Regions from separate parts of the Phyllobacterium sp. 22552 genome, predicted to be linked through region 2. Evidence: predicted binding sites of a transcription regulator. Region 2 holds the regulator's gene; each other region holds the start of a gene.
What was found. Region 2 encodes LexA, which represses DNA repair genes until DNA is damaged. Its sites were predicted from a motif close to TGTTCNNNNTGTGTTCNG; they were not measured.

Region 1: the regulator LexA is predicted to act here: its motif matches at 8,050-8,067, upstream of ACTJI9_RS15110 (ImuA family protein).
Region 3: the regulator LexA is predicted to act here: its motif matches at 8,088-8,105, upstream of ACTJI9_RS02255 (ATP-dependent helicase).

The regions. Positions count from the first base shown of each region.
Region 1 covers NZ_JBQENG010000006.1:94,113-105,101, reverse strand. Annotated here, with positions in the region: gene recG (ATP-dependent DNA helicase RecG) at 1-684, shown strand, start outside; gene glmS (glutamine--fructose-6-phosphate transaminase (isomerizing)) at 685-2,508, opposite strand; gene glmU (bifunctional UDP-N-acetylglucosamine diphosphorylase/glucosamine-1-phosphate N-acetyltransferase GlmU) at 2,604-3,965, opposite strand; gene ACTJI9_RS15135 (cytochrome c biogenesis CcdA family protein) at 4,049-4,795, opposite strand; tRNA gene ACTJI9_RS15130 (tRNA-Lys) at 5,042-5,117, shown strand; gene ACTJI9_RS15125 (class I SAM-dependent methyltransferase) at 5,136-5,906, opposite strand; gene ACTJI9_RS15120 (alpha/beta fold hydrolase) at 6,073-6,930, shown strand; gene ACTJI9_RS15115 (hypothetical protein) at 6,945-7,841, opposite strand; gene ACTJI9_RS15110 (ImuA family protein) at 8,083-8,868, shown strand; gene ACTJI9_RS15105 (Y-family DNA polymerase) at 8,771-10,324, shown strand; gene ACTJI9_RS15100 (error-prone DNA polymerase) at 10,321-10,989, shown strand, end outside.
Region 2 covers NZ_JBQENG010000006.1:200,152-211,140, forward strand. Annotated here, with positions in the region: gene ACTJI9_RS15650 (molybdopterin molybdotransferase MoeA) at 1-719, shown strand, start outside; gene ACTJI9_RS15655 (Gfo/Idh/MocA family protein) at 711-1,769, opposite strand; gene ACTJI9_RS15660 (ThuA domain-containing protein) at 1,854-2,636, opposite strand; gene ACTJI9_RS15665 (ABC transporter ATP-binding protein) at 2,675-3,682, opposite strand; gene ACTJI9_RS15670 (ABC transporter permease subunit) at 3,710-4,537, opposite strand; gene ACTJI9_RS15675 (carbohydrate ABC transporter permease) at 4,537-5,484, opposite strand; gene ACTJI9_RS15680 (ABC transporter substrate-binding protein) at 5,597-6,859, opposite strand; gene ACTJI9_RS15685 (substrate-binding domain-containing protein) at 7,144-8,166, shown strand; gene lexA (transcriptional repressor LexA) at 8,319-9,035, shown strand; gene ACTJI9_RS15695 (ComEC/Rec2 family competence protein) at 9,143-10,989, opposite strand, start outside.
Region 3 covers NZ_JBQENG010000001.1:442,469-453,457, forward strand. Annotated here, with positions in the region: gene ACTJI9_RS02220 (aminopeptidase P family protein) at 1-1,279, opposite strand, end outside; gene ACTJI9_RS02225 (hypothetical protein) at 1,379-2,128, opposite strand; gene ACTJI9_RS02230 (hypothetical protein) at 2,243-2,506, opposite strand; gene ACTJI9_RS02235 (50S ribosomal protein L11 methyltransferase) at 2,589-3,464, opposite strand; gene ACTJI9_RS02240 (DapH/DapD/GlmU-related protein) at 3,579-4,211, shown strand; gene ACTJI9_RS02245 (CreA family protein) at 4,298-4,780, shown strand; gene ACTJI9_RS02250 (N-acetylmuramoyl-L-alanine amidase) at 4,885-5,508, shown strand; gene ACTJI9_RS02255 (ATP-dependent helicase) at 5,602-8,043, opposite strand; gene ACTJI9_RS02260 (glucose/quinate/shikimate family membrane-bound PQQ-dependent dehydrogenase) at 8,302-10,644, shown strand; gene ACTJI9_RS02265 (glyoxalase superfamily protein) at 10,825-10,989, shown strand, end outside.

The sequences.
Region 1 (10,989 bases), 110 kb from region 2:
CGCATGCGTACAGCCATCAATGAGGGGCAGAAGATTTATTGGATCTGTCCTTTGGTGGAAGAATCCGAATTGGTCGATCTTGTTTCTGCCGAGGAGCGCTTTCAATCTTTGCAGCCACTGTTGGGCAGTCGCATCGGGCTGGTTCACGGCCGAATGAGCGGTGCCGAAAAAGATGCGGCAATGGCTGCTTTCAAGAGTGGTGAAACGCGGTTGCTTGTTGCCACTACCGTCATTGAAGTCGGGGTTGATGTTCCCGATGCAACCATTATCGTTATCGAGCATGCAGAACGCTTTGGCCTCGCGCAATTACATCAGCTACGGGGGCGTGTTGGTCGTGGAGACAAGCCTTCCACCTGTCTTTTGATCTACAAAGGCCCGCTTGGCGAGGTCGCGCAAGCACGCTTGAAGATCATGCGCGAGACTGAAGATGGCTTCCGTATTGCGGAAGAAGACCTGAAATTACGCGGTGAAGGTGAACTTCTAGGTACACGTCAATCCGGCGTACCCGGCTTCCGGCTTGCAAATATCGAAGCGCATGCGGAGTTTCTTGAAGTCGCCCGCAAGGATGCGCGCTATATTCTGACGCGAGACCCGGAACTGCAGAGCGCGCGCGGCGAGGCCCTACGCGTTCTGCTATATCTTTTTGAGCGAGACGAAGCAGTCAGGCTGCTTCGCGCTGGCTAATCATTCCACTGTGACCGATTTGGCTAGGTTGCGTGGCTGATCAACATCCGTTCCCATGAAAACGGCTGTGTAATAGGCCAGCATCTGGATCGGCAGCGTATAAATGATCGGCATGATAATCTCCGGCATGTCCGGCAGGACAATCGTGTGCCAGGTTTTCAAGCTATTGGCCGCCGCGCCCTTTTCGTCGGTAATGAGGATGATCTTGCCGCCACGCGCCGCTGCTTCCTGCATGTTGGATATGGTTTTTTCAAACCAACGATCATGTGGAGCAATGACAATAACCGGCATCGATTCATCAATCAGCGCGATTGGTCCATGCTTTAATTCGCCTGCGGCATAGCCTTCTGCGTGAATATAGGAAATTTCCTTGAGCTTCAGCGCTCCTTCAAGAGCCAATGGATAATTCGTGCCACGGCCCAGATAAAGCGCGTGCTTGACCTGGCTGAGTTCACGGCTGATCCCCTCGATCTGGCTCTCAAGTTTTAATGCCTGGGTGGCATAACGTGGGATCTCGGATAGCTCACGCACAAGCTGGCGTTCTTCCTGATCGGTGATGGTCCCACGCATTTTTCCGGCAGCTATCGCCAGGGAAGCCAAGACAGAAAGCTGGCATGTAAACGCCTTGGTGGATGCGACACCCACCTCTGGTCCGGCAAGAGTCGGGAAAATTGTGTTTGACTCACGCGCCATCGTCGATTCTTTGACATTGACGATGGTGCCGACTGTGAGGCCCTGCTCCTTGCAATAACGCAACGAGGCCAGCGTATCGGCTGTTTCTCCCGACTGCGAAACAAACAGAGCAAGACTGTCTTTCGACAGCGGCATTTCGCGGTAGCGGAATTCAGAGGCAACGTCGATGTCTACTGGTAACCTTGCAATGCGTTCAAACCAGTATTTACCAACGAGACCGGCATAAAAAGCAGTGCCGCAAGCCGAAGCTGCAATCCGGTCAACTTTTGCAAAATCAATTGGCGCGGCATCGGCCCGAATGGTTCCGTTGGCAAAATCCAGATAGTTGGCAAGCGTGTGAGAAATAACTTCCGGCTGCTCATGGATTTCCTTTTCCATGAAATGTCTGTGATTGCCCTTGCTGACCAAAAATGCCGAGCCGGCGGATTTTTGCATGGCTCTATGCACTGTTGCGCCGGACTCATCGTAGATCGTCACGCCGTTACGGGTCAAAACTGCCCAATCACCATCTTCAAGATAGGATAGATTATCCGTGAAGGGCGCAAGCGCTATAGCATCGGAACCCAAGTACATTTCGCCTTGCCCGTACCCTACGGCAAGCGGCGGCCCGTTGCGGGCTGCAATCAGCAAATCCTCCTGTCCCTTGAACATGATGGCGATTGCAAAAGCGCCCCGCAACAAGGGCAGTGACTCACGAACAGCTTCGATCGGGGCAAGGCCACGATCTAAAGCACGCGTCACCAGATGGGCGACAGTTTCTGTGTCTGTTTCCGTTTCGAAAACATAGCCGTCAGCTTCCAGCATGGAGCGAAGCTCAGCAAAGTTTTCGATAATCCCATTGTGAATGACAGCAAGGCGCGGCGTTGTATGTGGATGAGCATTGCGGACGATGGGCGCGCCGTGCGTGGCCCAACGCGTATGGCCAATACCAATTGTTCCGCCAAGCGGGTTTTCTTTGAGCAGGTTGTCGAGGTTTATAAGCTTGCCTTCGGCCCGGCGACGGTCAAGCAGGCCATTTTCCAGCGTTGCCACACCAGCAGAATCGTAACCACGATATTCGAGCCGCTTGAGCGCATCGATCAGAAGGGGGGCAACCTGTTCCCGTCCGATTATTCCTACAATTCCGCACATATAAAACTCCGATGCCTCAATTTACCACTTCTGCCTATGGCGCGTCGCCATGGCAGAAAGCCTACCTAACCCTTGCATGATTTAAAGGGACTGCCCTACTCTGCCTTTTTCGACAGCTTCAAGGCAGCATATCGCGCCCGCAATTGGACGGCACGCCCTTCCTTAATTTCTTGACGCGCTCTACCAAAGGCCAGCGCATCTGCCGGCACGTTTTCTGTAATCACACTGCCTGAAGCAACATATGCATTATCACCTATCGATACCGGCGCAACGAGAGACGAGTTGGACCCTACAAATGTGTTGGTTCCAATTTCAGTATGGTATTTGTTGTAACCATCATAATTACACGTAATCGTGCCTGCGCCAATATTTGCGTCCGCACCAACGGTAGCATCTCCGATGTAGCTCAAATGATTTAGTTTGGCACCCTGCCCAATCTTGGCGTTCTTCACTTCAACGAAATTGCCCACTTTTGCTTTTGCCGCGAGATTTGCACCCGGACGAAGACGGGCAAACGGGCCAATACTTGCGTTTGCTCCAATGCTTGCACCTTCAATATGCGAAAATGCGTGGATTACAGTACCGGACGCAATCGAAACACCCGGGCCAAAAACAATATTGGGCTCCAGCGTAACATCTGCCTCAATCACTGTATCATGAGAGAAAAATACTGTTTCCGGCGCTTGCATGGATACGCCTGCCAGCATCATTTCGCGGCGTTTGCGGTTCTGCCAAATCGCTTCCGCTTCCGCCAGTTCCAGGCGCGTATTAATGCCGATCACATTGTCCGGAGAAATCTCGATGGCAACAACAGACTTCCCTTGCGAATTGGCGATCTCCACCACATCGGTCAGATAATACTCACCTTTTGCATTCTCATTCTTAATCATGTGAAGCAATGCCAAGGCACTATCACCACGCAAAGCCATCAGACCGCCATTGCAAAACCCAATTTTCTTTTCGGACTCGCTTGCGTCCTTTTCTTCACGAATCGCAATTAAGCGGCCATCCTGTTCAATAAGGCGGCCATATCCATGGGGGTTTTCAGGCCGAAATCCCATCACCACAATGTCTGAACCGCCAGCCAGTTTCTCACGAGCCATTTCCAGCGCAGATGTTTCGATGAGCGGGGTATCACCAAAAACCACGATGATGTCGTCGTAACCTGCCTCTATGGCAGATTGTGCGGCAAGAACGGCATGTCCCGTGCCAAGGCGCTCCACCTGCTCGTGAACGGTGATATTGCTGACGAGCGCGCGCACGGAGGTTTCAACCTTGTCGGCGCCACGGCCCACCACTAAGGCTATATCGCTGCCTCCAGCACCTTGCACTGCCTTGGCGACGTGTCCCACAATTGGTAATCCGGCTATTTCATGCAGCACTTTCGGCAATGAGGACTTCATCCGCGTGCCCTCTCCGGCAGCGAGAATAACCGTAAGACAAGTGCGTGATGTCATGGTTCAGACTTTCAGTTTGGCCAAAGCGTTATCAGGCTGCAACATGGCACAATGCTGGTTGCAATTTGGTAACTTGCGCCTCTTTAGCCAAGTTGGCCGAGGATGGGAAATGTTTCAAGCAGCCAGAATGAAAATGTCTGCAGCCCTCCGGTCAGGAAAAGTACTCCTGTAATCACCAGCAGTCCTCCCATGATTTTTTCGACCTTGCCAAGATGCATGCGAAACCGGGAAAGGAATCGCATGAACACACCGGAAAATAGTGCGGCAATAATGAAGGGAATGCCGAGCCCAAGAGAATAGATCGCAAGCAGTAGCGCCCCGTCAGCGACAGTATCGCGTGCGCCAGCCAGAGCCAAAATTGGACCAAGCACCGGTCCTATGCATGGGGTCCAGCCAAATGCGAATGCCAATCCCATAATATAGGCTGCAAAGGGATTGGCCGGTGCTCCTTTGCTTTGAAAGCGTGCCTCGCGGGATAGAAAAGCTAATTTGAACACACCGAGGAAGTTCAATCCCATAATGATGATGATGATTCCGGCCAGGATGGCTATTTCCTGCTGCCACATGCGCAGGAATGCCCCAATTGTCGATGCGCCTGCACCCAGTAGAACAAAAACTGTGGTGAATCCCAAGACGAAGCAAAAGGACGATAAAAGGAGCGCGCGCCTGACCGGTGAAATTTTGGCGGTGGAAGCATCAGCTCGGAAGTCTTCTACAGTCACCCCTGCCATGTAGCACAGGTACGGCGGCACGAGAGGCAGCACACAAGGTGAAAGAAATGAGAGCGCCCCGGCCCCGGCGGCAGTCAGATAGGAAACATCCAGCGCCATATGCGCTCCTTCATGGTCATTCAGGTTGCGCCGGATTAAGCCGAATCTGTTCGGATTTCCAATCACCTTTTCGCCATTCCTCTGATCAAATACCGCATTACGGGGTAGCTCTGCCGGGGAAATTTGAAGAAAGCTGTAAAAACAACGCTTTTTATCACAGAAACTATGCACAATAGCTGTTGACCGATTGCCATCTCGCACCTATGTTCCGCCGCACTTCCCGAGGCCAGTTTATGGCTTTCAAGGGAGCGCGTAGCTCAGCCGGTAGAGCAACTGACTTTTAATCAGTAGGTCCGGGGTTCGAACCCCCGCGCGCTCACCATCATTCCCGCAAAATATCCTATTCTCTTCGAGCGGTAATTACCCAGGCGCGGGAGTCAAAGAGCACCCCGTCAGTGGTCATATGAGCCTCAAGCAGATTGCGCAGCCGTTGCAAGGCAGGTTCGGGTGCTTCATTCGTTTGAGCAAGCATATCCTTTATGGAGAAGATTTTCATGAGAGCGTCAAACGCGCTGTCGACAGATGCTCCGTAGAATACCGGTTCCCGCACGTCGATAAAATCGACGGATACAAACCCTGCGGTATTGAGAAGCTCTTTGGCGCTAGCAGGTTCACCAAGGGAAAACGCCTTCCGGGTTTCCGGTGAGGCCATCGTGGTCGGAGCTACGGTTCGCCGAATGGCGCCAGACCATTCATTTTTATCCTGGCTCTGCCATACCATCCATGCCAGTCGCGCATCGGGACGCATGGCGCTGGCAATATTTGCAAACGCGGCAGCCGGATCAGAGAAGAACATAGCGCCAAACCGGCTGATGCAAAGATCGAATCTGGCTTGGGGAAATACGTGGCTTTGGGCGTCGCCCTGCTCAAATGAAACATTTTTGAGCCCAGAATCATTTGCCCGTTGCCTGGCAACTTCCAGCATATCGCTTGACGTATCCACACCAATCGCCTTGCCATTGACAGCAAGGCTGGCGGCATCGCGCGTGGTTTGCCCTGCCCCGCAACCCACATCAAGCACATGGTCACTCACTCCAACGCTGGCAGCGGCAATCAAGTGTTTGGTGTGACGTTTTAATTCTGCGTCATAGAAATCTGCACGATCCAACATTTGAACCTCTTCTGGTTTTTGCTGTCATTGCCGGCGGTTGCTTCTTTAGCAAGACTGGTTGCATTATAGGATCAGTTATGTAAGTTCACAACCAATGTAGTTGCTGTTCGTTTGAGACGAGGCTCGAGGCATTGACACCTCAGATGCTGTGCAGGGGGATGACGAAATGAATGAACGGATCATCATTGCTGACAATGTTGAGATCGCCACGCAGGCTTTTGGAGATCCAACCCATGAGCCTGTTCTGCTTATCATGGGCGCCATGGCTTCCATGTTGTGGTGGCCGGAGGGGTTTTGCAAGCAACTCGCCGCCCAAAATCGCTACGTCATTCGTTATGATAATCGGGATACCGGCCTTTCGACCGCTTATGAGCCGGGAAACCCTGACTATACAATGGACGACATGGCTCAGGATGCATTTCGCGTGCTCGACGCCTACAATATCAAAACCGCACATCTGGTCGGTATGTCGCTGGGTGGTATGATCGCGCAAATGGCCACTTTCGCCCATCCTGAACGCGTAAAAACGCTGACCTTGATCTCAACCACGCCCATCGGCGTTGATACCTCCAACCTTCCGCAGACGAGTAGTGCCTATATGGAGCACGCAGCGACAGGCGAGAGTGTTGATTGGACCGATAGCGCTCAGGTCATAGATTTTATTGTTAAAGATACGCAGATGATTGCAGGTACACGGCATCCCTATAATGAGATGCAGGCCCGTAAACTCGTGGAGCATGATGTGAAGCGTGCTAAAAACTTCGCCAGCGCTACCAATCATTTCATGTTGAAAGGTGGTGACAGCTGGGACAACAAGCGCGACGAATTAGCTAAACCTCTTCTCGTTGTCCACGGCACAGCGGACCCGATTTTTCCGATCGAGCACGGCGAATTGCTGGCACAAAGCGTTCCAGGTGCAGAACTTCTCCGTGTTCCAGGTGGCGGCCATGAAATTCACCTTGAGGATTGGGATGACATTATTCGCGCTATCGGCACTCACACAGGGCTTAACTGCCGCGCCTAACTTTTCAGGCGGACTTAGTTTTCTTGTTCCGTTGGGCCAAGAAGCCTGTCTCTTTCGCTTATAAAAGTATCAAGCGCCTGATGACCCTTGACTGTCCAGAAAGCGGCTTCCGGCTCGTAATCATATCCCATGAGTTTGGGGGGAATATCCACAGTGGAAAAATTCTGAATCGTTTTGCTTGCAAAGTCGCAGACGTAAAACGGTAGAATCTGGTCGATATGATATTTGGGTTTCTTCCCCAAGCTAACTGCTATCGAAACGGCAATTGCATTTGCCAATCGCATTGAACCTGGCGAATTATTTAAAAGAACGGCAGATGCAAGAATTTTGCGCCACGGATGTTTTTCATTCCTTCTAAATATGAATGCTCCGCTTTGATGGTCGAAATCAGATGGAATTATTGGCCAGGGAGACCGATTCATCACGGCGTCGACATCAATCATAAGAAGGCGTTCGACACCAGCTTCCAGAATTAAAGGCGCTAGCAGGAAGCGTGCGGCGGTATAATAGATTTCACGGCGTGGCAGCCCCTCTGCCAGTGCGCATGGATCAATAGAATAGGTCAGCCTCACGTGCTTGAGAGTCTTGGAAAGGGTAGCCGCTTCCTCGATGACCTTGCCGGAAGGTTGAAGAAGCAGAAGATGGAATGCCTCAGGCTGACCTAGACGTTCGATGGATTTGATCAGCCCCAGAGCAAAATTGTAGAAATAGCGATCATCGCATGCTGCCAGGAGAACATTACCTGAATTTGGCAAATTTCCCTTTATACTTTCACGAAACAGCTCTGTTTCTCGGGCTCTGACCTGTGGCAGCTTTAACGCCTGCCGAGCATTCCGCCTCAACATCCACCGAAATAATAGTGAATGTCTCTTTTCCGATTTAGGTATGGGAGCGGTGGATTTGGCAGACATGCGATCATTTCTATGACTTTGAGCGTAGTTTCACCTCAATCTATAACACAACCATTATCGCGAAGAAGGGCTTCAGAGCCAGATCAGAAATCCTTCCCATGAGTCTCAACAGCGAAAGGCTGGATGACTCTGAAATCTGCAATTGATGATCTGATTCTAACCATTCGTATCGGGAAGCGCTTGACACTGGATACCTTAAATTTGATAATGGAACATATCATGAACAAACAGGGGTTCTATAGTGGCGATCGTCGATCTAACGGCGTTAAGACGCGATATTGCGTCTCTAAATGAGCAAGGCACGCAAGGTGTGTCTGGCTCTGCCTTTGATCTTGGCTGCCGGGCTGTAGACGGCGTATTTCGGGGTGGCCTTCAGCGAGGCGCTCTGCATGAGATTTTTGCGAAGGAAAGTGGGGACGCAGGAGCCGCAACAGGTTTTGTTATTGCCCTCGCCTTGCGCGCATCAGCCAACCTAAGCCCCATTCTTTGGATTGAAGAGGATTTTACAGGCAATGAACATGGCTTTCCCTATGCTCCCGGCCTGCATTATTTGGGTCTCGACCCGGAGCGGGTGGTTTTCGTTCGGTGCTCCTCGCCTCATAATGTTTTAAAGGCTGCAGCAGACAGCCTTGGCATTCGCGGTATGGGAGCAGTTATTATTGCGCCGTGGGGCCATCCCAAATGTCTGGATTTGACTGCCTCGCGAAAATTACTGCTTAGCGCACAACAGGCCGAAGTGCCCGCCTTTCTCCTGAGGCTGGGAGCTGTTCCGGGTGAAAATGCTGCCGTCACACGGTGGTTAATTCGTGCTGCAACCTCACAATCCCCTGGTGCAAACGCGCCGGGCAACCCTGTTTTTCAAGTCCAACTCATTCGCAACAGGCAGGGCAACACAGGCCAATGGCTATTACAATGGGAGAGTGAAAATCATGTTTTCCAACGGATCGAGCAGGTTTTTGGCTCTGTGGTTTCCACATCTTCCTACGGATCGTCTCAAACGCGAAAATTCGCAGCGCGACCGTTCTGATCAGTATCTCATTGTTGTTGACAAGATTGCCAATACTTTACGGCTGGTAGCGGTTGATCAGAGAGCTGCAAAAGCAGGTCTATACAAAAGCATGACTTTGGCTGATGCACGTGCGCAGTTTGAAAAGCTGGATATCGCATTTGCCTCACCTCGTCAGGATTCCGCATTTTTGGAGCGTCTGGCAGATTGGTGTGATCGATACACGCCTCTGGCCGCTTTTGACGATCCGGATGGTCTTATCCTCGATATTACAGGCTGTGTTCATCTTTTTGGGGATGAGCACACTATGCTCAAGGATATTCACAATCGTCTCAATCAACAGGGCGTGGCAGTAAAATCAGCCATCGCAAGCAATGCAGCCTCTGCCCGTGCCTTTGCACGCTATTCATCCGGCGGTGTCATCGGCGATGATGAAGAAAAGAGACTATATAAACTGCACCTTGCCTGTCTTGAGATAGAAGCAGCACATCTTGCTGGTCTGAAGCGCGCAGGTCTGCTGCATGTTGGCGAAGTCGAGGTTCTGCCCCGTGCTGCCCTTGTTGCCCGTTTCGGAAAAGCGCTGATCAATCGCCTGGACAGTCTTTTTGGCAGGCAAGACCAGCCAATTTCTCCGCGCCGTATTGTGCCTGTCTGTATGGTTGAGCGACGCATGGCCGAACCTTTGGTTGTTATGGATTCCGTCGAGCTTTTACTTCAATCCCTTGGCGATGAACTTTTCAGGCAATTGCAAACCCGTGTTCAAGGTGCGCGTGAAATCGAAGCGAGTTTTTTTCGTGTTGATGGAAATGTGAGACGGATTCGTATTGAATCCGGAAGGCCGCTTGTAGAGACAAAAACATTACTGCGATTGCTCAAGGAGAGGCTATCAAGCTTGGCAGAACCTCTGGATGCAGGCTATGGCTTTGATATTGTTCGGCTCTCTGCTATTCGAACAGAACAAACACATGCGCTGCAGAAAAGTCTCGACAATACGCGGCAAGAGACAGAAGCATTTGATGCGCTCATCGATAGACTTTCTATAAGATTGGGCAGTTCGCGTGTGTTGCGACCTGTTGCTATTGATACGCACATTCCTGAACGTGCTGTCATGCTTGAAGCTGCAGCCGGGAATAGATCGGATCAATCAGTTCAGTGGTCACCAGAACATTACCCTGGAAATCCTCCCGAAAGACCAATCAGACTGTTTAATCCACCCGAACGCATTGAAACGACATCGGGAGTTCCTGACGGTGCACCGGCGCGCTTTACGTGGCGCCGCGTACAGCACACGATTGTTTTAGCTGAAGGACCCGAGCGTATTGCACCAGAATGGTGGCGCGAGCATGCGGGTGCTCTCACACGCGACTATTACCGGGTTGAAGACAATCAGGGAAAGCGTTTTTGGGTATTCCGCGAGGGTCTTTATGAGCGAGGCGATCCCACCCCCCGATGGTATTTGCATGGGATTTTTGCCTGATGGATTATACTGAGCTTGCCGTCACCAGCAATTTTTCCTTCCTCAAGGGGGCGTCGCAACCCCAGGAACTGGTTCTGGCTGCAGCTCTTCTGGGGCTTAAAGGCATTGGTATTGCCGATTGCAATACACTTGCTGGCGTGGTGCGAGCCCATAGCGCCAGAAAAGAAATCAAAAAAGAACAGGGTCTTTCAATAGACCTCTATATTGGTTGTCGGCTAAGTTTCACTGACGGCACGCCTGACCTTGTTGTTTATCCGCGAGATCGCCCTGCTTACGGTCATCTCTGCCAGATTTTGAGTGTGGGAAAGCACCGTGCCAAGACCAAAGGGGAATGCCATCTGCTTTTCGAAGACTTTCTGTTCAAGGCAGACAATTTTCAGATAGCTGTAATGCCTCCCGAAAATCCCGACGAAAGCTTCACGGACTTCCTAAAAAAACTAGCTTTTGCGGCGGCGGATTGCGTTTGGCTTGGTCTGGTGATGCCGCGCAAGGGAGCCGACAGGCGTCACGGTGAAAAACTGGTTCGAATTGCAGCCGATGCAAACATTCCATTTTTGGCAGTTAATGATGTGCTTTATCACACTCCTGCCCGGCGGCCACTTCAGGATGTGCTGACCAGTATCCGTGAGCATGTTACGATAGAGACAGCTGGCCGCAAACTGGAA
Region 2 (10,989 bases):
CAAATTATCCCGCAGTGCGGGTATATCGGCAACCAAAAGTTGCAATTCTTGCAACCGGCGATGAATTGGTGAATCCCGGCGAAATCTTCCGGCCCGACCAGATCATTGCCTCAAACACTTTTGGTCTGGCCGAAATCATACGCCAGGCAGGTGGTTTGCCTATTGATCTTGGCATAGCAGAAGACCGACTGGAAGCTTTGAGCGAGGCTGTAGACCGCTCCGTGGTAGTTCAAGCGGATATTCTGGTAACGCTCGGCGGCGCATCCGTTGGTGATCATGATCTGGTTCAGCCTGCTTTAGCTGCCAAGGGCATGAAACTCGATTTCTGGAAGATTGCTTTACGCCCCGGCAAGCCACTCATGTTCGGGCGATTGAACGACATGAATATTCTGGGCCTGCCGGGTAATCCCGTATCCAGCTTGATATGCGGTCACATCTTCCTGGTACCGCTGATCCGCGCGATGCTTGGGCTGGAGCACCACCCCAACCTGCGTGCAGCAGTTTTGGGTCGTGACATGGACACGAATGATCAACGTCAGGACTATGTGCGCGCCACGCTTGCACGAAATGCCGACGGCACGCTCACAGCCACGCCTTTTCCCTTGCAGGATTCGTCAATGCTGAAGTTTTTGAGCGATGCCGAATGCCTTATCATCCGCGAACCACATGCCCCCGCCCTCAGGGCGGGAACCATGTGCAAGGTGATGTTGCTACGCTGAATTTGTTTCCAGCTGGTGTTCCTTGCGATCCATCTCCGTGATCGTGGCAAGGTCTATTGCTTTTTGCAATTTTGCGGCGTGGCGGAATGACGGCTCTAGTGTTCTGCCCTGTCCAACCGCTTCAACGAAACGCTGATAATTTGTTGAGACCGGCTCGACATCAAGTTCTTTCCACGTTGCAGCTTCGACATCGTCGCCAAGGCAAACCATCAATTTTGAGCCATCATGCCGATGCTGGATTTCCAGCGATCCCTTGTCGCCATAGACCCGCAACCTCAATTCATTGACATGGCCCGTTGCCCAACGGCTTGAATGCACAACGCCCAGCGCGCCGTTTGTGAAGCTGACTGTCATGGTAAAGCTGTCATTCGCATCAAGATCATATTCGCCGATCCTGTTGCCGTCAGCCTTGTCGAAGGCTTTCAACCGGCAAAATATTTCGTCAATTTCTGTGTCAGTGGCATAAACCACAAAGTCCAGAATATGGACGCCAACATCACCCAGAGTTCCGTTTGAGCCGTGCTTTTTCGAAAGCCGCCAAAGCCAACGACTTTCAGTGCGCCATTCGCCCCACATTTTCGCAACAAGCCAGCTTTGCAGATATGAAGCTTCGACATGCTTGACCTGCCCGATCTGACCGCTGGTCACAAGTTTGCGAGCAGCCTGCAACTGCGCGACATTGCGATAGGTCAAATTGACCATACCGACCAGATGCGCCGCTTCCGCCGTCTGAGCCATCTCCATCGCGTCCTGATGGTTCACGGCCAGAGGCTTTTCGCAGAAAACATGCTTGCCAGCCCTTAGGCATTGCATAGTGGTTGCATAATGAATGTTGTCGGGCGTGATATTGGCAACCGAATCAAAATCACCCCATGCAAGCGCGTCATCGAGCGATGTGAAGGCCCGCTCAATATTGTATTTTTCGCGGAACGCTTCGACACTATTGATGTTCACATCGACAGCACCCGCAAGTGTCACCCCCTCAATTTCAGAGAAATTCTTTGCATGGGCATTGGCCATGCTGCCGGTTCCTAGGATCAATAAACGCATGCTTGCGGTCCTTTAAACGCGCGCTGCACTCCCGAGTGCAAGCGCCGCGATCGATATTCATCATCTCTAATCGTACTTGAAGGTCTAGCGGAAGCCTTCTTCGCCAGCCTTGTGCAAACTTCCACCCCGAGCCTTGATAGGCTCCAGAGCCTTCTCTACAGGCACATTCGGAGCATCCGTAATGTGCGGGAACCGATTGGAATTATATGCCCAATTGACGGCATTTCTTAAGACCAGGCCCACTGTCTCATCATGATAGGTAGGATAGGTTTCATGACCAGGACGGAAGTAGAAAACGTTACCCGCGCCCTTGCGATAGGTCAGTCCCGAGCGGAAAACTTCGCCACCCTGAAACCATGACACGAAAACTGTTTCCAGAGGTTCTGGAACCGAAAACGGTTCGCCATACATTTCCTCATTCTCGAGCTCAAAATAAGCTGGCAATCCCTTGGCGATCGGATGTCCTGGATTGACCACCCAAAGACGCTCGCGTTCCCCTGCCTCACGCCAGTTCAGGGCGCAAGGTGATCCCATCAGACGCTTGAAAATCTTGGAAAAGTGCCCGGAGTGAAGAACAATAAGGCCCATTCCCTCCCAAACACGCTTTGCAACACGCTCTACGATTTCATCGGCAACATCGCCGTGAGCGCGATGGCCCCACCAGACCAGAACGTCCGTCTCTTCAAGTGCCTTGTCGGTCAAGCCATGTTCGGGTTCCTGCAACGTCGTGGTCTTCACACTGATATTGGCATCCTTGCCAATCAATTTGGCTATCTGATTGTGCATACCTTCCGGATATATGTCGGCAACGGTCTTGTTGATATGCTCGTGAACGTTTTCACCCCAGACGAGCGTACGAATCGGCATGATGATTTCCTTACTTTATGCTGTGTGCTGCTTTTGCTTCATGCCCGGGCCGGGTAGCCCGATTGGTCGAAGCGGTGAACATTGTCGTTGATGGGCGAAACATGGAGAAGATCCCCCGGCTGCCGGCTTGGCTTCCCGTCCTGACGAACGACAAGCGGTTCCTTTGCGCCGATATCGATATAAAGATAGCTTTCAGAACCGAGATTTTCAGAATGGATGAGCTTTCCAGCCCAAGTGCCAGCCTTTTCCCGAACTTCAAGATGCTCCGGACGTATCCCAAGCGTGTGTGCCTTATAGGCATCGGCGAATTTTTCCGTCAGGAAGTTCATCTTTGGAGATCCTATAAATCCAGCAACGAAAGTCGATTGCGGTTTCTCATATAGCTCCATCGGCGTACCGACCTGCTCCACATTGCCATCACGCAATACACAGATGCGATCAGCCAACGTCATGGCTTCCACCTGATCATGCGTGACGTAGATCATCGTCGTCTCATGCATTTTCGCGTGGAGCTTGGCGATTTCAAGACGCGTTTGCACCCGCAATGCGGCATCGAGGTTCGAAAGCGGCTCATCGAAGAGAAATACTTTCGGATCTCGCACGATCGCCCGGCCAATGGCGACGCGCTGCCTTTGCCCTCCTGAGAGTTGTTTGGGCAATCTGTCGAGGTAATCGGTGATTTGCAGCATTTCCGCCGCCTCGTTCACCCGGCGCTTGATTTCGTCCGCTCCACCCTTTGCCAGCTTCAGCCCGAAAGCCATGTTGTCGTAAACAGTCATATGCGGATAAAGCGCATAGGATTGGAACACCATGGCGATGCCACGCTGCGATGGAGTGAGGCTGTTTACAACCTTCTCGTCGAAAGCCAGCGTGCCGGAGGTGATGTCTTCAAGCCCTGCGATCAAGCGAAGGAGCGTCGATTTTCCGCAGCCGGACGGCCCCACGAAAACCATGAACTCGCAAGGATTGATTTCGAGATCCACGCCCTTGATCACATCAAAGGTACCGAAGGATTTGCGTACATTGTTCAAACGAATAACTGTCATTTTTGAAACTCCCCTGAGCGCAAGGCTCTAGCCTTTGACGCCGCCGGCGGTGAGACCGGAAATGATCTTGCGTTGGAAAATAAGCACTAGAACCACCAGCGGTACCGTCACGATGACGGACGCAGCCATGATCAGACCCCACGGTACCTCGTGAGCGCTGGCGCCGGATAGAAGTGCAATGATGACGGGAACCGTTCGCGTTTCCGTGGACGATGTAAACGTCAAGGCAAACAGAAACTCATTCCATGCAGCGATGAATGCCAGAAGGCCTGTTGTTACCAGCGCTGGCCACATGAGCGGCAGGAATACTTTGGTGATGATCACCCAAGGCGTGGCACCATCAACAATAGCCGCCTCCTCGATTTCAATTGGCAGATCGCGCATGAATGTGGTGAGCACCCACACGGTAAAAGGCAATGTGAAGATCGTGTACGAGAAGATCAGACCCCACAATGTATTATAAAGCCCGAGGAGACGGATAACCTCAAACAGCCCCGCCAGCACTGCAATCTGCGGAAACATGGAAACCGAAAGAATTGTCAGCAATAGAAGCGAGCGGCCACGAAACCGCACACGCGCCAAAGCGAAGGCTGCCGTAACCGCCATAAGCAGCGACAAGGCTACAACGAGGCCGGAGACAATAAGCGAATTCAGAAGATTGCGGGGAAAGCTGCCCGCTTCGATAACACTGACATAATTGGCCAGGGAAAATGACGTCGGCCAATATTCAATCGTGAAAAGCGCACTGCCCGTTTTGAAGCTCGTGATGATCGCGTAGTAAAATGGGAACACCGCAAACAGGACAATGAGCACCACAAGCGCATAAAATGCTGTATTCTTGATAGCTACGGGCATCAGCGATCTCCCCCATCCAGCCGAACTCGGCCGACCCAGATTGCGACAATGGTCATGAGAGCAATAACGACGAAAAGCAGCGTCGATTGCGCCGAGCCATAGGCAAACTTGTCGAATTCAATGAGATTTTCGCGGGCCAGCACCGACATGGTTTTCGTCTGAGCACTGTTTGGCGTCAGGACATAAATCAGGTCAAAAATACGCATGGCATCAAGCAGCCGGAAGATGATTGCGACCATCAGCGCCGGTTTGACGAGAGGAAGCGTTATACGGAAGAACTGCTTTACAGGATGGATGCCGTCAATCTTGGCAGCCTCGTAAACATCGTTCGGAACCATTTGCAGACCTGCAAGGATCAGAAGTGCCATAAAAGGGGTGGTCTTCCATACATCCACGATCAACACGGCGATCATTGCCGTATCGGAACTTGCGGTCCATGCGATTGGATTGTCGATAAAGCCAAGGCGCATGAAAAGGTCATTGAGAATGCCGAACTGATCGTTCAGCATCCAGCCCCACATGCGGGCAGAGACGATTGTCGGTATCGCCCAAGGGATAAGAATTGCTGCGCGGACAATGCCCCTGCCCTTGAATTCGGCGTTCAGCACGAGGGCGATAATCATTCCGAAAAAGGCTTCAAGCGCCACTGAAATGACAGCAAAGCGTACTGTGTTCCAGACTGCATTCCACCATGCTGGATCGACGAGCAGGCCGGAATAAAGCGTGCGCCCGCTTTTCAGCTGGACCCATGAAAGATAGTTCTTGAATCCCACCCATTTAGCTTCCCCCATATTTGTGAGCGAAGCATCAGTGAAGGAAAAATAGATGGTTCGGATCAATGGCCAGCCAGCCACGATTGCCAAAGCAATGATCATCGGTATGAGGAAAAGCTGAGCCGAGCGGGATCGCTGGCGTAACAGATCTGATCGCAATGCTGTTGAGGTCATATTTGAATTCCTGCCCAGGAAAAACATCGGGATGTGAACTCAGGCAGTCGGTGCGAGCGGATTGTCAGGAGGCTTCCAACCGCTCGCACCGTGCCCTTATGCTGGCAGAAAACTACCAGCTACCTCCCTGAAGCTCGGCGATCTTGGCTTCAAGTACTTCAATGTTTTCAGCGGCCGTGCCATTTCCGGACAATGTGTCGTGAACAGCACTCCAGAACATTGAGGAGACTTCGTTATACTTGACCTTTGTCGGAGCAGACGGTCGTGGAACAGCCGTTTCAAAAACCGGCTTCCACAATGGGATCAAAGGCTGCGCCGCAGCGATATCCTTGTCATCGTAGAGCGATTTGATGGTCGGCAAATGAGAAATATTGATTGCCATTTCCTTTTGCTGCTTTTCATCTGCCAGGAACAAAGCAAGCTTTATGGCCTCATCCGGTGATTTGGAATATTTTGAAACAGCCACATTCCAACCGCCCAGCGTTGCGGCAGATTTCTCGCCCTCTTTTCCCACGGGCAGCGGCGCAACATCGAACTTACCTTTGACGGCGCTGTCAGCGCCTTGGCTCAATGAATAAGCGTAAGGCCAATTCCTCATGAAGACGGAATTGCCTGTCTGCCAGACCCCGCGGGACTCTTCTTCCTTATAGGCCAGCGCACCCTTTGGCGATATGGTGTCTATCCAGCCTTTGGCACGATCAATCGCAGCAACCGCCTCCGGATTATTGACCGAGATCGTACCGTCAGCCTCAACAATCTGGCCGCCGCCGGATGATTTTATCCATTCCAATGCATTACAGGTTAAACCCTCATAGGCATTTCCCTGAAACACAAATCCGAACATTCCCTTGTTTCCGGCTTGGCGCTCGCCATCCTGCACTTCCTTGGCGGTCGCAGCCATTTCATCCCAGGTCTTGGGAACCGGCTTCTTGTACTTTTCGAGCAGATCCTTGCGATAATAAAGTGCTGGCGCATCTGTGTATAATGGCAGGGCAACCAATTTGCCGTCCACTGTCTGGCTTTCAATGATCGACGGGAAATGCTGGTCGACCACGCCTTTTGCCGCTTCGGTCAGATCGAGAAATTGCTCTGATAGCTGAGGCGCCCAAACCACATCGGTCTTATAGACATCGATATCCGAGTTTCCGGCTGCAAGCCAAAGGCGATACTGACCGAAATTGTCAGAACTGCTTGATGGCATCGCCACAATGGAAACCTTGTTGCCCGTTTCTTTTTCAAAGCGGTCAAGCTGCTTGCGCAACTCGGCATTTTCATTGCCGGTCGAGCTGTAAACAATAGAAAGATTGGCTGCATAGGCACCTGAAGACAACAGCGCTGTAAGCAGGATGCCCGCAAAAACTGAACTCTTTTTCATAAATCCTCCCAGAAATATTTGATGGATCAACCCATGCCGGACGGCATTCAATCCCCAATTGACGATCCTCCTCAAGCACATCAGACAGTGAAATTAACCTATCCAAAGCGCTTTGGATAAAAGGTGTCAAAACGCAAAACGAATGTCAATAAATAGTTTATGAACGCCATTAATCAGGCAAATAAAATTGTGCAGATCATTTAAAGCGCTTTGAAGTATGATTATATTACGAAGGCAAAGACATCGAACGACGCAGATAGGAATACAGTTTTGGACCGTCCGGCATGAAGCTGAAAGAACTCGCTGAAAAGCTCAACCTCTCCCAGACGACCGTTAGCCGCGCGCTGAACGGTTATCCGGAAGTGAATGAGGCTACGCGCGAGCGCGTCAATAAAGCGGCATTGAAATTTGGCTATAGCGCAAATGCAAATGCCCGACGTCTAGCCATGGGCCGTGTCGGTGCTATCGGTCTGGTTATCCCCGCAGATTCCAGCCAGCGATTTGGGCCTCATACCGCGGAATTTCTTGCCGGCTTGGCGGAGCGCCTTTCCCGGGACGAGATTGATTTTCTGCTCAGTCCCATTGTCGATAATGACGAGATTTCGGTCTATAAGCGCCTGATTTCGAGCAAACGGGTTGATGCGATCATCGTCTCCGGACCTGTTTTGGTCGATGAGCGCGTATCCATGCTGATCGATGCAAACTTTCCCTTTGTTCTGCATGGCCGTACGAACATAGACAGGCCCCATGCCTGGCTGGATATCGACAATCAGGGCGCATTCTATCAGGCGGCAAGCCACCTCCTCGACCTTGGACATCGGCATATAGCCATGATTGACGGGTTAAGAGGGTTTACGTTCTCTGAGCATCGCGAGCTCGGATATCGCCAAGCGCTAAGCGAACGCGGCGTCGAAATCGACCCACGCTTCATCGTGCATGACTACTTCTCCGATGAAATCGGCTTTCGCGAAACACAGCGCCTGCTTTCATGCACTCCGCGACCGACAGCAATCATTGCAGGATCCATGATGACCGCTTTGGGCGTGTCACGTGCAGTTCGCAACAAGGGTTATCAGTTGGGCAAACAAGTATCGCTCATCACCCATGACGATGTCTTTCCATATCTCAATGCCAGCAACATGGTTCCATCCATGACCACCACGCGATCATCAATGCGCTCCGCCGCCACGAGAATCGCTGAAATGCTCGTGCGCGTCCTTGATGGCGAACCTGTGGACAATATTCATGAATTATGGCCCGTGGAACTCACAGTACGCCAGTCGAGCGGTCCTCCGATAAGCGGATAGGCTTATATTTTGCGTCATTCCATCTGATTTTCAGAGTAAATGGGCATATAGGGCTGGTTTATACCAGATATTAATCCTTGTGGAACACAACTGGAACATATAGTGTTTGTTCTGGTTTTGTTTTTCCGATTCCACACTTAAGGATCGCCCCTATGCTGACGCGCAAACAACATGAACTTCTGCTCTTCATACATGAACGGTTGAAGGAAACGGGCATTCCCCCTTCTTTTGATGAAATGAAGGATGCACTTGATCTCGCATCCAAATCCGGCATTCATCGCCTGATTACCGCACTGGAGGAGCGAGGATTTATTCGTCGGCTAGCAAATAGGGCACGGGCGCTGGAAGTGCTTCGCCTGCCCGACTCAATTGCGCCGGGTCTGAACGCGCAACGCAAATTTTCTCCGAGCGTTATTGAAGGCAGTTTGGGACGAAATGTTGCGCCGCCTCGCCCGCAAGCAAGCACTGCCGATATTGTTGCTGCCAACATGATCAGCATTCCTGTTATGGGACGTATCGCTGCCGGTGTGCCGATCGCTGCAATTCAAAACCAGACTCACATGCTCAATCTCCCGCCCGATATGATCGGCAGCGGTGAGCATTATGCGCTTGAGGTCAAAGGTGACTCCATGATCGAAGCGGGTATTTTTGACGGCGACACTGTTGTTATCAAGCGCGGAGATACCGCGAGCCCCGGTGAAATCGTTGTGGCACTCGTGGATGATGAAGAAGCAACCTTGAAGCGTTTTCGCCGAAAAGGTGCATCCATTGCTCTCGAAGCAGCAAACCCCGCCTATGAAACCCGCATCTTTGGACCGGACCGCGTTCAGGTACAGGGCAAGCTGGTCGGTCTGATACGCAGATATTGATGGCGTTTATACTTCGCTGGACGGTGTGCTTTTATTCGTAGGCTCCATTCGAACAGCCACAGAATAGCAGCTAGCGAAAAATGTTTGGGACTACCATAAACGCCGAACTACATTTTATTGCTTGTATCCGGTGGTTTCTTGGATAGTTGCCGCTCTTCAAGATTGCGCGCGGCGCGGGAATAGATGCGGTAATTATTCCAAGGGCGATTGGGCGTGCCAATCGCATACTTTATATCAACCGAATTCAGGCGTTGAGAAAGCTCTTGTTTTGCCAAATCGGTGCCAACTGGTGTGGAATCGGCTTTGACAGAGTCAGATTGTGGAGCATCAAACCTGATCTCCGCAGCGCCTTTGAGCGCCAGCATTTGCGATGAAAGCAACAATTTTCCAGCATTTGGACAATTTGGAGCCTTCGCGGCAAAAGCCAAAATGATGATATCCCCTTCTAGGCATGCATCTGCTGTTCTTGTTGCATCATCGGTATAGGCAACGATTAATCCTCCTGGCTCCCGGGCAGTGCAAAGCTTATCGGCACATTCGAATTGAGCGCCGCTTGCAACCTCGCCTTTCATTGCCGGCTTAATGATCTGCCCGGCCCTATACCCCAACTGCCAATTATCGAGGCTGAAGGCGCTGCCTGCTTGTTTATTGATCGCCAGATGGTCGTCGTCCGTTCTTAACGCGACCAGTTTTCCGTCTTCTGAGACCATAATCGCAGGATAGGATGCCCGTCCCGTCAAACCAATTGCCAATGCTACCAATGGCAAGGCAAGCAGGCGCAACCACGTTGAAAGAAATAGAAGAAGCAAAAGCCCTATCGCCATAAGAATAAGCGAAGTTTCGGACATCAGCCCAAGATTTCCACTTGGTGAATGCGACGCTACGGCTTTTGCTATGGCGATAACAATCTCGATGCCCCATCCCATGATTTTAAACGGAAGCCAATCGAGGTCAAAAGGCATGGCGAGCAGGCCAAGCACTGCGAAGGGCATCACGAGAATTGAGACAATTGGTAGCGCCAAGGCATTTCCGACAAGGCCAAAAGGAGCGGTATTATTGAAATGATAGGCAGCAAAGATCGAGCTTGCTCCGCCAGCAACCAGCGAGGTCATGGCAATGCCGCCAATATAGGCCGTTGCTTTTGATGGAAACAACCATATGCCGGCCTTGGCACTTGTCTGTTTCCGTAGGCCTCGTCTCAAATGGTAGCGTGACCACCAGCTATAGAAAGCTATAAGGGCAGCAGTTGCTGAATAGGACATCTGGAAACTTGGTCCGAGAATTTCATGAGGTGAAACCGCAATTGTAATTGAGGCGGCAATTGCGAGATTACGCATGGATATCGCCGCGCGATCAACGGTCATTGCAAGCAACATGACTGCCAGCATCACAAAGCTGCGTTGTGCGGCAACGTCGGCGCCTGAAAGCAGAAGATAGAATGCCGAGCCAAACAGGGCGATGACAGCCGCGAGTTTCTTGACGGGATAGCGGGCCGATGCACTTGGAAAGAATGCGAATACAGCGCGCAGCGAACCTATGCTGATTGCAGCCACCAATGCCATATGGAAGCCGGATATGGACAAAATATGTGACAAGCCGCTGCGGCGCATGGCATTGTTGGTCTCCTCGCTTATGCCGTCGCGCTGCCCTGTCACCAGCGATGTAGCAATATCGCCCGGCTCCCCTTTAATGCTTTTCAATATGCGATGGGTGAGTTGCTGGCGAATATTGCTAATTGTCAGGAATGCCGCTGCTGCTATTCCGGCCTTTGGCACGACATCGGCTTTTTGAGGCAGGCCCAGCAAAAAGCCGTTGGCTCCAATGCCGCGATAATAATTGTTAAAGGCAAAATCGTAATTGGCTGGCCGAACCGGGCCCGATTGCGGACGCAGATGGACCAGTGCTTTGAGTCCATCGCCAATGCTCAAATCTCGCGGCAAATGACGTGCAGAAA
Region 3 (10,989 bases), on a different contig from region 2:
ATGTCCGGGTAATGTCGGTTGTACCATCGCGATACTGGCCGCCACTATCAATCAAATAGAGCTCGCCATCCTGCAGCTTGCGGTTTGACTCCGTGTTGACGCGATAATGCGCAAATGCGCCATTTGGACCGGCACCGGAAATGCTGTCGAATGACAGATTCTCGAGCGGCATCTGGAAGCCTTGAGCAATCTCGTGGCGCGTTTCTTCGAGTTTGGTCGCAGCGTCGATTTCGTCAATCGTGCCCGGTGCTTGATGGTCAATCCATGACAGGAAGGACACCATGGCCACGCCGTCACGCTCATGCGATTTGCGTGCGCCTTCCAGCTCGGTTTTGTTTTTAATGGCACGCGGCAGGCGCGCGGGGTCGAGACCTTCGACGATTTTGCCGCCAGCTTTTTCGATGATCAGCCGCAGCTTTTCCGCTGCCAGCGCCGGATCGAGCATGACAGTGTGACCCTGTGCAGCAAAATCGGCAACGTCATTATCGAGCGTCGACGGCGCACGCAATGTGGCGAGCTGGGTCAAATAGGCTTCTGTTTCCATTGGCAGCTTGCGCTTGTCGATGAAAAGCAAGGGCTCGCCATTCGCGGGGATGAGTGCAAAGGCCAAGGGCAAAGGCGTATTGCTCACATCATTGCCGCGAATGTTGAACGCCCACGCAATGGAGGATGGGTCTGTCAAAATGGTCGCATCCGCTTTGGCTTTGCCGACAGCATCCGCCAATTCCTGCAGTTTCACCTTGGCAAGCTTGCCGGCATATTTTTCCGGCTGGATCGTCACTGCTTCAAGCGGCGGGGCAGGCTGATCGTCCCAGATAAGATCGACAAGATTATCCTTTACGGCGACGAGGCTGCCGCCATTTTTCTCCAGCGCTTCGCGCAAGGCTTTTGTTTCGCTGATTGTGTGCAGCCATGGATCAAAGCCGATGGTCAGCGGACGTTCAATACTGCGCAGCCAGACCGCAGGCGGCGTATCGATAAGGCTTTCAATCGTAAAGACGGAAGGGTCGGTTTGATCTGCCGCCTGTAAAGTGTAACGCCCATCGACGAAAAGATGCGCCTTGTTCTTCAACACCAGAACAACGCCCGCAGAACCGGTAAAGCCCGTCAGCCAAGCCAGACGTTGCGCGCGGGCAGGAACATATTCACCCTGATGCTCGTCTGCACGGGGCACGAGAAAACCATCGAGCTTCAAGCCTTCGAGTTCAGCTCGTAATTTTGCAACACGCGGTGCGCCGGTAGCTGGATTGCTGGACACCTCAAACGACTGGAACATGATGATATCGACCTCTTTTGTTTGGGTCGAAACCTATCTTCCCCATTTGCTCTGCGCAATGGAGCATTGAATTTAGCAACCGGTTTAATCGCTCGAGGTGTTTTAGTCTTTGAGTTCAAGCGGAAAGGGTGTGGGCTCCCAGTATTTTCGATATTTGAGACTTTTAATAGTTATGGCCTCTAATTCATGTAAGATTTTTGCCAATTCACGCCGGTCGCCTGCAATCAAAGCGGGATAAAATGTCGGGTTCCAGTACATCATGTCTTTGCGAAGCTCGACCTGTCGGTAGTCCGGTCCATCCATAATGCGTATAGCTTCTTCAAAGTCACCAAGAGCCGTAGCCATCATCAAGCGGGCATAATACTTAAATTCAAATGGTGTAAAATTATTCTCGTTCCGAGAAGCGAATTCGACCACTTCCTCCAGTTTTGTTATTTTGCGCAAAGGCACCAAGGCATCTTCAATAACACTCAGCATGATTTCCATATTTTCGGGGTTGTCAAAATGCCAGCCGCCAAAGAATGGCTTGATATCCATCTTGATAATAGCTTGTGCCCGCTCGTTGGTATCACCTTTAAGGTTGGAAAAAATTGGGTGAATAAGTCTTGTATTGCCCCAGCCATAGTGAAATCGGTCGATGCCCATAAAAATTATACCAACATCGATTGTTGGCGCAAAGATTTTTGGATTTCCGCTGCGAGCCAGATATACGCCACGGGTGAAGTGATTGATCGGCGTAAGTACGAGATGACGCCCTGCCAACGCCAGATCTGAATGGCGCTGGAGAAGCGGTTTAAGGGCCTGACGTACTTGTGCAACTGTCGTCATTCGAATGGTTTCACCCCACTTCATTCTTCAACAGCCTATGGATCGCAGTGCCGAAGAGCCAAAATTGGAGAGGGGGCCTGCGGTTCAGGCAACCTTGTCCAATAATTGTTGAACAATCAAAGAAATTTGGACAGTATTTTATGAGCTCTTCTCGGGAAAATGCACCACTGCAGTTTTAACTCCAGCCTTTTCTTTGGGATAGGAGCGAGAACGTGATGAAATGATTGGCACAAATCTGGTATCAATGCCAATATCCGCGACAAGTTCATTGTGCTGGCGAATTTGCATGCGGGGAAAGGTATTAAGTGGAGCCAGCCGCATATGTTTAAGATTGGTGCTATCTGCTGCGACTTGGTTTCTGAGGTGGTGGATTTCAGTCAGATAGGGAAAAAATGCGCTCATGAAATAAATCCTCGTCAAAGGTATATATTCCTATAACGAGATAAAGCTGTCAATTATACCAAAGAAGCATTTAGCCCATGGGTTAGTAAGTTGCGCGCGCTTTCAAATGCAGCGTTACCCAGCCTTCGCGGCGAAGGGTCTTCACGTGGAAAAGCCCCTGCACACGATAGGCGGCGAGTACTTTTTCGCGTTGGGTTTCCAGAATACCCGAAAGGATCAGCGAGCCGCCCCAGCCAAGATGTTTGCGCATTTCGGGCGCGAGCATCATCAATGGCCGTGCCAGAATATTGGCGACAATCAGGTCGAAGGGCGCCGAACCGCGCATCGCCGGATGATGGAAGCCGGTAGCTGTTTCGGTGCGAACCCGCGAAGCAACACCGTTCTTCACCACGTTTTCCCGTGCAACAGCAACAGCGACAGGATCGATATCTGTCGCCAGAACGGGAATAGGCGCGAGCTTTGCAATGCCGATGGCCAGAACCGCACTTCCTGTTCCAAGATCAAGCGCATTGCGTGGGTGTTCGCGGCGGATCACTTCGCCGATCATATCAAGACAGCCGGATGTCGTGCCGTGGTGGCCGGTGCCAAAGGCCTGTCCAGCATCAATTTCAATGCCGAGATCATTGATACGGCGCTTGTGGCGATCATGAGAGCCATGCACAAAGAATCGCCCGGCGCGCACCGGCTTCAAGCCTTCCAGTGAATGCGCAACCCAATCAATATCGGGCACCTGTTCGCGCTCTACCGGCCAATTCTTGCCAACGGTGTCGATCATGCGAGTTTCAATTTCTTCCGGTTCAAACGTATAGACCGAAACTTCATATATCTCGCGATCCTCATCGATCTCCGCTGAGGAGATTGGCAGGCCATCATCTTCGAAAGCATTTTCCAGCAAGATAAACAGCCGCTCGGCTTCGGCCTTGCCGGCAGTAATGAAAAGGCGGGTCTGGGTCGTCATGGGCGTTTGCTTTCGGAAAGGCATGTGTTGGCTACCCCTATCAGGATTTTCGCCATAGGCAACGGTGCATCATTTGTGCAAAAGAATTGCACTGACCTGATCCGGGAAACCGCAATGACTGAAACTGATGATCCTCGCTTTCTCAACCCGCAGCCGCGCATCCATCCGAGCGCGCATCTGAAGGGTGTCAAGCTTGGCAAATATGCAGAAGTGGGCGAGCGCGTCATCCTACGCGACGTTACCATGGGGGATTTTTCCTATATTGAGCGTCACAGTGAGGGCATATATGCCGATATTGGCCGGTTCTGCTCCATTGCTCCCAATGTGCGTATCAACGCTCTCGAACATCCTATGGAGCGGGTGACAACCCATAAAATCAGCTATCGTCCCAATGAGTTTTTCAAATTTCAGGGCATAGACGCTGATTTTCGTGCGCGCAGACAAAGCAAGCGCGTCAGCATTGGTCATGATGTATGGATCGGTCATGGCGCGGTTATCATGCCAGCAATTACTATTGGTCATGGCGCGGTCATTGGTGCCAATGCCGTCGTTACCAAAGATGTCGCGCCCTATATGATCGTAGCTGGAAATCCTGCAAGGCCCATTCGACCGCGCTTTTCCCAAGAGATAGCCATCCGCCTGATCAAGCTTGCCTGGTGGGATTGGCCGCATACGGTTCTGTTTGATGCAATTGCTGATATCCAGTCACTGAGCATCGAGGATTTTCTTGCCAAGTGGGAACGTTAGCAGTCCATCCTCGTTCTGGTTGCATTCCACCTGCTCAGTCCCCAACTGAGGCTTATGAGTTCTGCCACAATTTTCTGGAGATTTCGATGAAGCGTAGTCTTGCTGCCCTGGCTCTTTTGGCCGCCTCTATATTGCCCTCCCATGCGGAAGAGGTGGGTAAAGTCGGCGTCGATTGGCTGGGCAATGATATTGTCATTGATGCTGTGACGGATCCGAAAGTGCAGGGCGTCACCTGCCATCTCGCCTCGTTCTCACGCGGCGTCATTGATCGGCTGCAAAAGGGTAACTGGTTCGAAGATCCGTCCAATGCTTCTATTTCATGCCAGCAGACTGGTCCGGTCGTGATCGGTGATATTGAACTGGATGAGGGCGGCGAACGCGTGTTTTCGGAGCGCACCAGCCTGATCTGGAAGAAGCTCATTATCACCCGCATTTATGACAAGGCGAACAACACACTGATTTATCTGGCTCATGCCAGTCAGGTTCAGGATGGTTCGGCCAAAACATCCATATCCACAATCCCGCTATTTGCAGGCAATGTTACCTGGACAAAGGGCAAGCCGGAATAATTAGAAAACCTGAAAGGTGCCGCAGCAAGCGGCATCTTTTTCATTGACGAATAGGAATTAAAACTTATGATAGGCATGTTTGTGTTGTTTTAAGGAATTTTTTCATGAATTTTGCGGTTAAAAGCCACAGACTATATGTCGGATCCAGTGCGATTCCCCTCATCCCATCGCCCAATATTGGTGGGAAGCTTTCCCCGAAATTTCTGATCATTCACTATACGGCCAGCGGCCCGGATTCCGATATTGCCAGCTATTTCGCTAAAAAATCGGCCAATGTTTCGGCCCATTTGGTTATCCGCCGTGACGGGACTGTAAAGCAATGTGTTCCTTTCAATAGGATAGCGTGGCACGCGGGCAAAAGCCAATGGACGGGGAAAAATGGCGTGCTCTATTCCGGCTTGAACAATTCCTCGATCGGCATGGAAATGGAAAATTGGGGGCCACTCAAGAAAATTGAGGACCGCTGGATTTCATGGACGGGCGTTGATGTTGTTCGTTCCAAAATTATCGAGGCGCGCCATAAATTCGGTGTGCCGGATTGTGGCTGGGAGGTTTTCACCAAGGCGCAGATTGAAACAGCGCAAGCGGCAGCGCGGGCAATCTGCGCCGCCTATAAGATCGAAGATATCATAGGCCATGACGATATTGCTCCCGGTCGCAAATCAGACCCCGGACCCGCTTGGGACATGGCAGCATTCAGGGAGAGGGTAAGGGGAGGCGAACGATAAATTGCAATTTACAAAATCGATAGGCGTGGTTCGCTCTCCTGGCTTATCGAAAGAGATACCACGCACATTCTTTCAGCAACTTTACGTAGCTGGTCAAATCCCCTTCACGAAACTATCCAGCACGCGTTTTTGTCCGGCCTTGTCGAAGTCGATCGTCAGCTTGTTGCCTTCGATGGATGAGACATTGCCATTACCGAATTTGATATGGAATACACGGTCGCCAACATCGAAATTTGATGGCGTTTCACTGACGGATTTGGCGACGAGTTCACCATCAATCATGCGTCCTTTAACCGAGCCGCGCCCTGCGCCATGGCCGGAATCCGTCTCGCCATAGCCTATTCGCTCCACACGTGCGCCCGAGCGCGAGCCCCAATTATTGCGTGTGGCGTCAGAACGGTTTTGCTGGGCTCTTTGCCAACCGGGCGTTGAGTAGCTGTTTTCAAACGGGTCGGCGCGATCAAAGCGCGATTGGCCGTAGCCGCCGCGCCCGCCATATCCACCATAGCTATCGCCACCGGCGATTACTTCAACATGCGCTTCGGGGAGTTCTTCAAGGAAGCGGGAAGGGATGGTGGATTGCCACAGACCATGGATACGGCGGTTGGAAACAAACCAGATATGCAGGTTTTTCTTGGCGCGCGTCAGGCCGACATAGGCAAGACGGCGCTCTTCTTCCAGCCCAGAGCGTCCCCCTTCATCCAGCGCACGCTGATGCGGAAACAGACCCTCCTCCCAGCCGGGAAGAATGACCGTTTCAAATTCCAGCCCCTTTGCCGAGTGCAGCGTCATGATGTTTACAGCATCAAGATTTTCGTTCTGCTCAGCATCCATGACCAGCGCGACATGCTCAAGGAAAGAGCGCAGTGATTCATATTCTTCCATAGAGCGGATAAGCTCTTTAAGGTTTTCGAGGCGACCCGGCGCTTCGGCTGAGCGGTCTGCCTGCCACATGGCGGTATAACCGGATTCGTCGAGAATCTTTTCCGCCAGTTCCGTGTGGGGTACGGAATCAATTTGCGACTGCCAACGCCGGAAATTTTCCACCACTTCGCGTAAAGCCGAGCGCGGTTTGGGCTTCAACTCCTCAGTTTCAACAAGATCTGCGGCTGCATCAAGCATGCCGATGTCCTTGGCGCGGGCATAATCATGCACCTGCCGGATTGCAGCTTCGCCAAGTCCGCGCTTGGGATTATTGATAATGCGCTCCAGCGCCAGATCGTCGGAACCCTGCGCAACAACGCGGAAATAGGCCAGCGCATCGCGTATTTCCATGCGCTCGTAAAAGCGTGGACCACCGACAACGCGGTAATTCAGACCTAGCGTGACAAAGCGGTCTTCAAACTCGCGCATCTGAAAGGAAGCGCGCACAAGAATGGCAATATCATTGAGATTGTGGCCTTTGCGCTGCGCTTGTTCGATCTCTTCGCCGACTGCCCGAGCCTCTTCCTCGGAATCCCAGCCGGCATGCACATTGACCTTGGCATCTTCCGGGTTTGGGGCATCGGTGAAAAGCGTTTTGCCAAGCCGTCCCTCATTATGGGAAATGAGATGTGATGCGGTGCCAAGAATATGCGCGGTAGAGCGATAATTGCGCTCCAACCGGATCACGACTGCGCCCGGGAAATCCTTTTCGAAGCGAAGAATATTGTCTACCTCTGCCCCGCGCCAGCCATAGATCGATTGGTCGTCGTCGCCAACGCAACAGACATTCTTCGATCCCTGTGCGATCAGGCGCAGCCACATATATTGCGCGGTATTGGTGTCCTGATACTCGTCGACGAGAATATAGCGGAACTTGGCGTGATATTCCTTGAGGATATCGGGATAGGCGCGGAACATCCGGATTGGATGGCATAGCAAATCGCCAAAATCGCAGGCATTCAATGTTTTCAGACGGTTCTGGTAGGCGGTGTAAAGTTCTCGGCCCTTACCATTGGCAAACGACCGGGCATCGCCTTCAGCAATTTCGGAAGGTCCGAGCCCTTTGTTCTTCCAGCCATCAATCATCAAGGCAAATTGTTTGGCGGGCCAGCGCTTGTCGTCCAGCCCTTCCGCCTGAATGATCTGCTTGATCAGCCTTATGACATCATCCGTATCCAGAATGGTGAAATCGGAGCGCAACCCCACGAGTTCCGCATGGCGGCGCAATAGCTTGACGCCGATGGAGTGGAACGTGCCGAGCCATGGCATCCCTTCGACAGCACCGCCGACGAGAACGCCAATGCGCTCCTTCATCTCGCGTGCTGCTTTATTCGTGAAGGTGACGGCGAGTATCTGGCTTGGCCAAGCTTTGCCGAGCGAAAGGATATGCGCAATACGGGAAGTCAGAACCCGTGTTTTGCCAGTGCCAGCACCAGCCAGAACGAGTACAGGCCCTTCGGTGGTTTCAACCGCCAGTCGCTGTTCGGGGTTAAGTCCATTGAGATAAGGTGGTGCACTACGCGCCTGCATGGCGCGTGCAGCTATGCCCGAAGGCTGGCGGGGCGCATCAGGTTCGTCGAAAAACGGAATATCGTCAGGTAATCCAGACATTTGAACCCAATGTAGTGATTCGGTACCGAAAAACCAGAAAAATGCGATACAAAAAGAGAACAATTGCAATTAGCCCCCCACTTTCAATTGAAGTGGGCGGTTGAAATATCAAGTCAGGATATTGCGTCACTCGATTTATGAGCCTACCCATTTTGATTAATGACTCGTGACTTCAAGGTTTTGACAGCCGATGGCAACATTCGTCGCCTCATGTCAGGATCATCTGGTTTTGATTGAGATCGGAAAGGGACTTTCCTCATGGCAATCACTCTCACGGCACTCGTTTTCCTTCTCATTGGCGCGGCTCTTGGCGTCGGCGGTGTATGGCTCGCTGTCCTGGGCGGCAGTTGGTATTATATCATTGCTGCGCTTGCGTTCCTTGTGGTTGCTTTTCTGCTCTTCCGTAGGCGGTCATCCGCTCTGCTGCTTTATGCGCTGCTGGTGGTAGGAACGCTTGGCTGGGCCATTTGGGAAATCGGCTTCGACTGGTGGCAGCTTGCGCCACGCGGCGGCGTCATCATGATCCTTGGGCTGTGGCTGCTCACACCATGGATCAGGCGGGGCTTGAATTCATCTGCAAGCGGTGCTGGTTCTTCCTCCGCTGTTCCGGCTCTGTCGTTGTCCGTTGCTGTTGTTGTGGCGCTGGTTGTTGCAGGCTATTCGATGACCCAGGATCCGTTGCAAATTACGGGTGAATTGAGCAGGGAAATTGTCTCAGATACTGTCGATCTGGGCGGCAATATGCCGGAGGGCGATTGGCACCAATATGGGCGTACGCCCTATGGTCAGCGTTATTCACCGTTGAAGCAGATCACCACCGAAAACGTTGACAAGCTGCAAGTCGCCTGGACCTATCAGACTGGCGACGTCAAGTTGCCGGAGGATGTTGGCGAGACCACTTATCAGGTCACGCCGCTCAAGGTTCGCGATACACTTTTCATCTGCACGCCGCACAATTGGGCCATCGCGCTTGATGCGGCAACAGGCAAGGAAAAGTGGAAGTTTGATTCCAATTCCGGCATGAATCCCGATCGTCAACATCAGACCTGCCGGGGCGTTTCCTATTATGCCGATCCTGCTGCCACACCAGGCAAGCCTTGTGCCGAACGCGTCTATCTGCCGACGTCCGACGCGCGTTTGATTGCGCTTGATGCGGCCAATGGCCAGATTTGCTCGTCCTTTGCTGACAAAGGCACGCTGCATCTTGAAAAAGGCATGCCCTATAACCCCGCAGGCTATTACTATTCCACATCGCCGCCCGTTGTTGCGGCGGGAAAGATCATAATCGGTGGCGCGGTCAATGATAATTATTCGACGAAGGAACAGTCCGGTGTCATCCGCGCTTTCGATATCAATACTGGCGCGCTTGTGTGGAACTGGGATTCCGGCAATCCGGATGTAACGACACCTTTGCCGGATGGACAGACCTACACGCATAATTCTCCCAATAGCTGGTCTGTTTCCAGTGCCGATGAAAAGCTTGGTCTGATCTATGTACCTCTTGGAAATCAGACACCTGACCAGCTTGGTGCTGGGCGCTCCGCAAATGTGGAGAAATTCTCGTCCTCAATCGTTGCGCTTGATCTTAATACCGGTCAGATGCGCTGGGTGCGCCAGACTGTCCATCATGATCTTTGGGACATGGATGTTCCTGCACAACCAACGCTAGTTGATATCAATACGGTCAATGGCACAGTGCCGGGACTGGTAGGACCAACCAAGCAGGGCGATCTCTATGTTCTCGACCGCCGTACGGGCGAGCCGATCATTCCGATCAAGGAAATTCCCGCGCCGACAGGCGCTATCGAGGGTGACTTTACCTCTCCCACGCAGCCGATTTCGGACCTGACATTCTCGCCGCCACCTTTGACGGGCAAGGATATGTGGGGCGTGTCTATGTTCGACCAGCTCGTCTGCCGGATCGAATTCCTGAAATTGCGCTATGAAGGGCGCTATACTCCGCCATCATTGCAAGGATCACTCGTCTATCCGGGTAATTTTGGCGTGTTCAACTGGGGCGGCGTCGCAGTTGACCCGGAACGGCAGATCATGTTCGGCATGCCGACATATCTTGCCTTTACCTCGCGTCTTGTGCCACGCGCCGATGTGCCTCCGCCCGGAGTTGGCACCAAGGGTAGCGAGCAGGGGCTTAACCGCAATGAGGGCGCTCCTTACGCGGTGGTGATGGGTCCATTTGTTTCACCGCTTGGCCTGCCTTGCCAGTCGCCGCCATGGGGCTATGTCGCCGGTGCCGATCTGCGTACAGGCAAGATCGCTTGGAAGCACCGCAATGGCACTGTGCGGGATTCCTCGCCAGTGCCATTGCCATTCAAGGTTGGGGTGCCGGGCATTGGCGGTCCGATCATCACAGCCGGTGGCGTTGCGTTTCTCGGGGCCGCGGTTGATGATTATCTGCGCGCCTATAACGTGACTGATGGCAAGCAGCTTTGGGAGGCTCGCCTTCCTGCCGGTGGCCAGTCAACGCCGATGACCTTCTCCTTGGATGATGGCAAGCAATATGTGGTCATTGTTGCGGGTGGCCATGGTTCGGTCGGCACAAAGCCGGGGGATTATGTCATCGCCTATACTCTGCCAAAATAAGATTGACGGTAATCCGAAGCAGGAATATTGCTGCAAGCGGCTGATACAGCCAGCCGCTCGCGGCCTTCGGGTTACGGTGAATGTATCGAATAAATAAGCTTGGCTTCATCCTTTGAAAGGTGAACTGGTCGGCAATGCGAGCACTGACTTTCCAGATTCACCGACGACGAAGGAATGATTATGCGTACTTTCAATGACGCCAAGGCTATTGCCAAATCGCTGCGCAACGCTCTGGACGAAAAGAATATCAAAATTTCTCACGGTGAGGGGCTTGAACTCGTCGCAGCCGGTTTCGGTTTCGATAGTTGGAATGTGCTTGCGGCCAAAATTGCCGATGAACCAGCC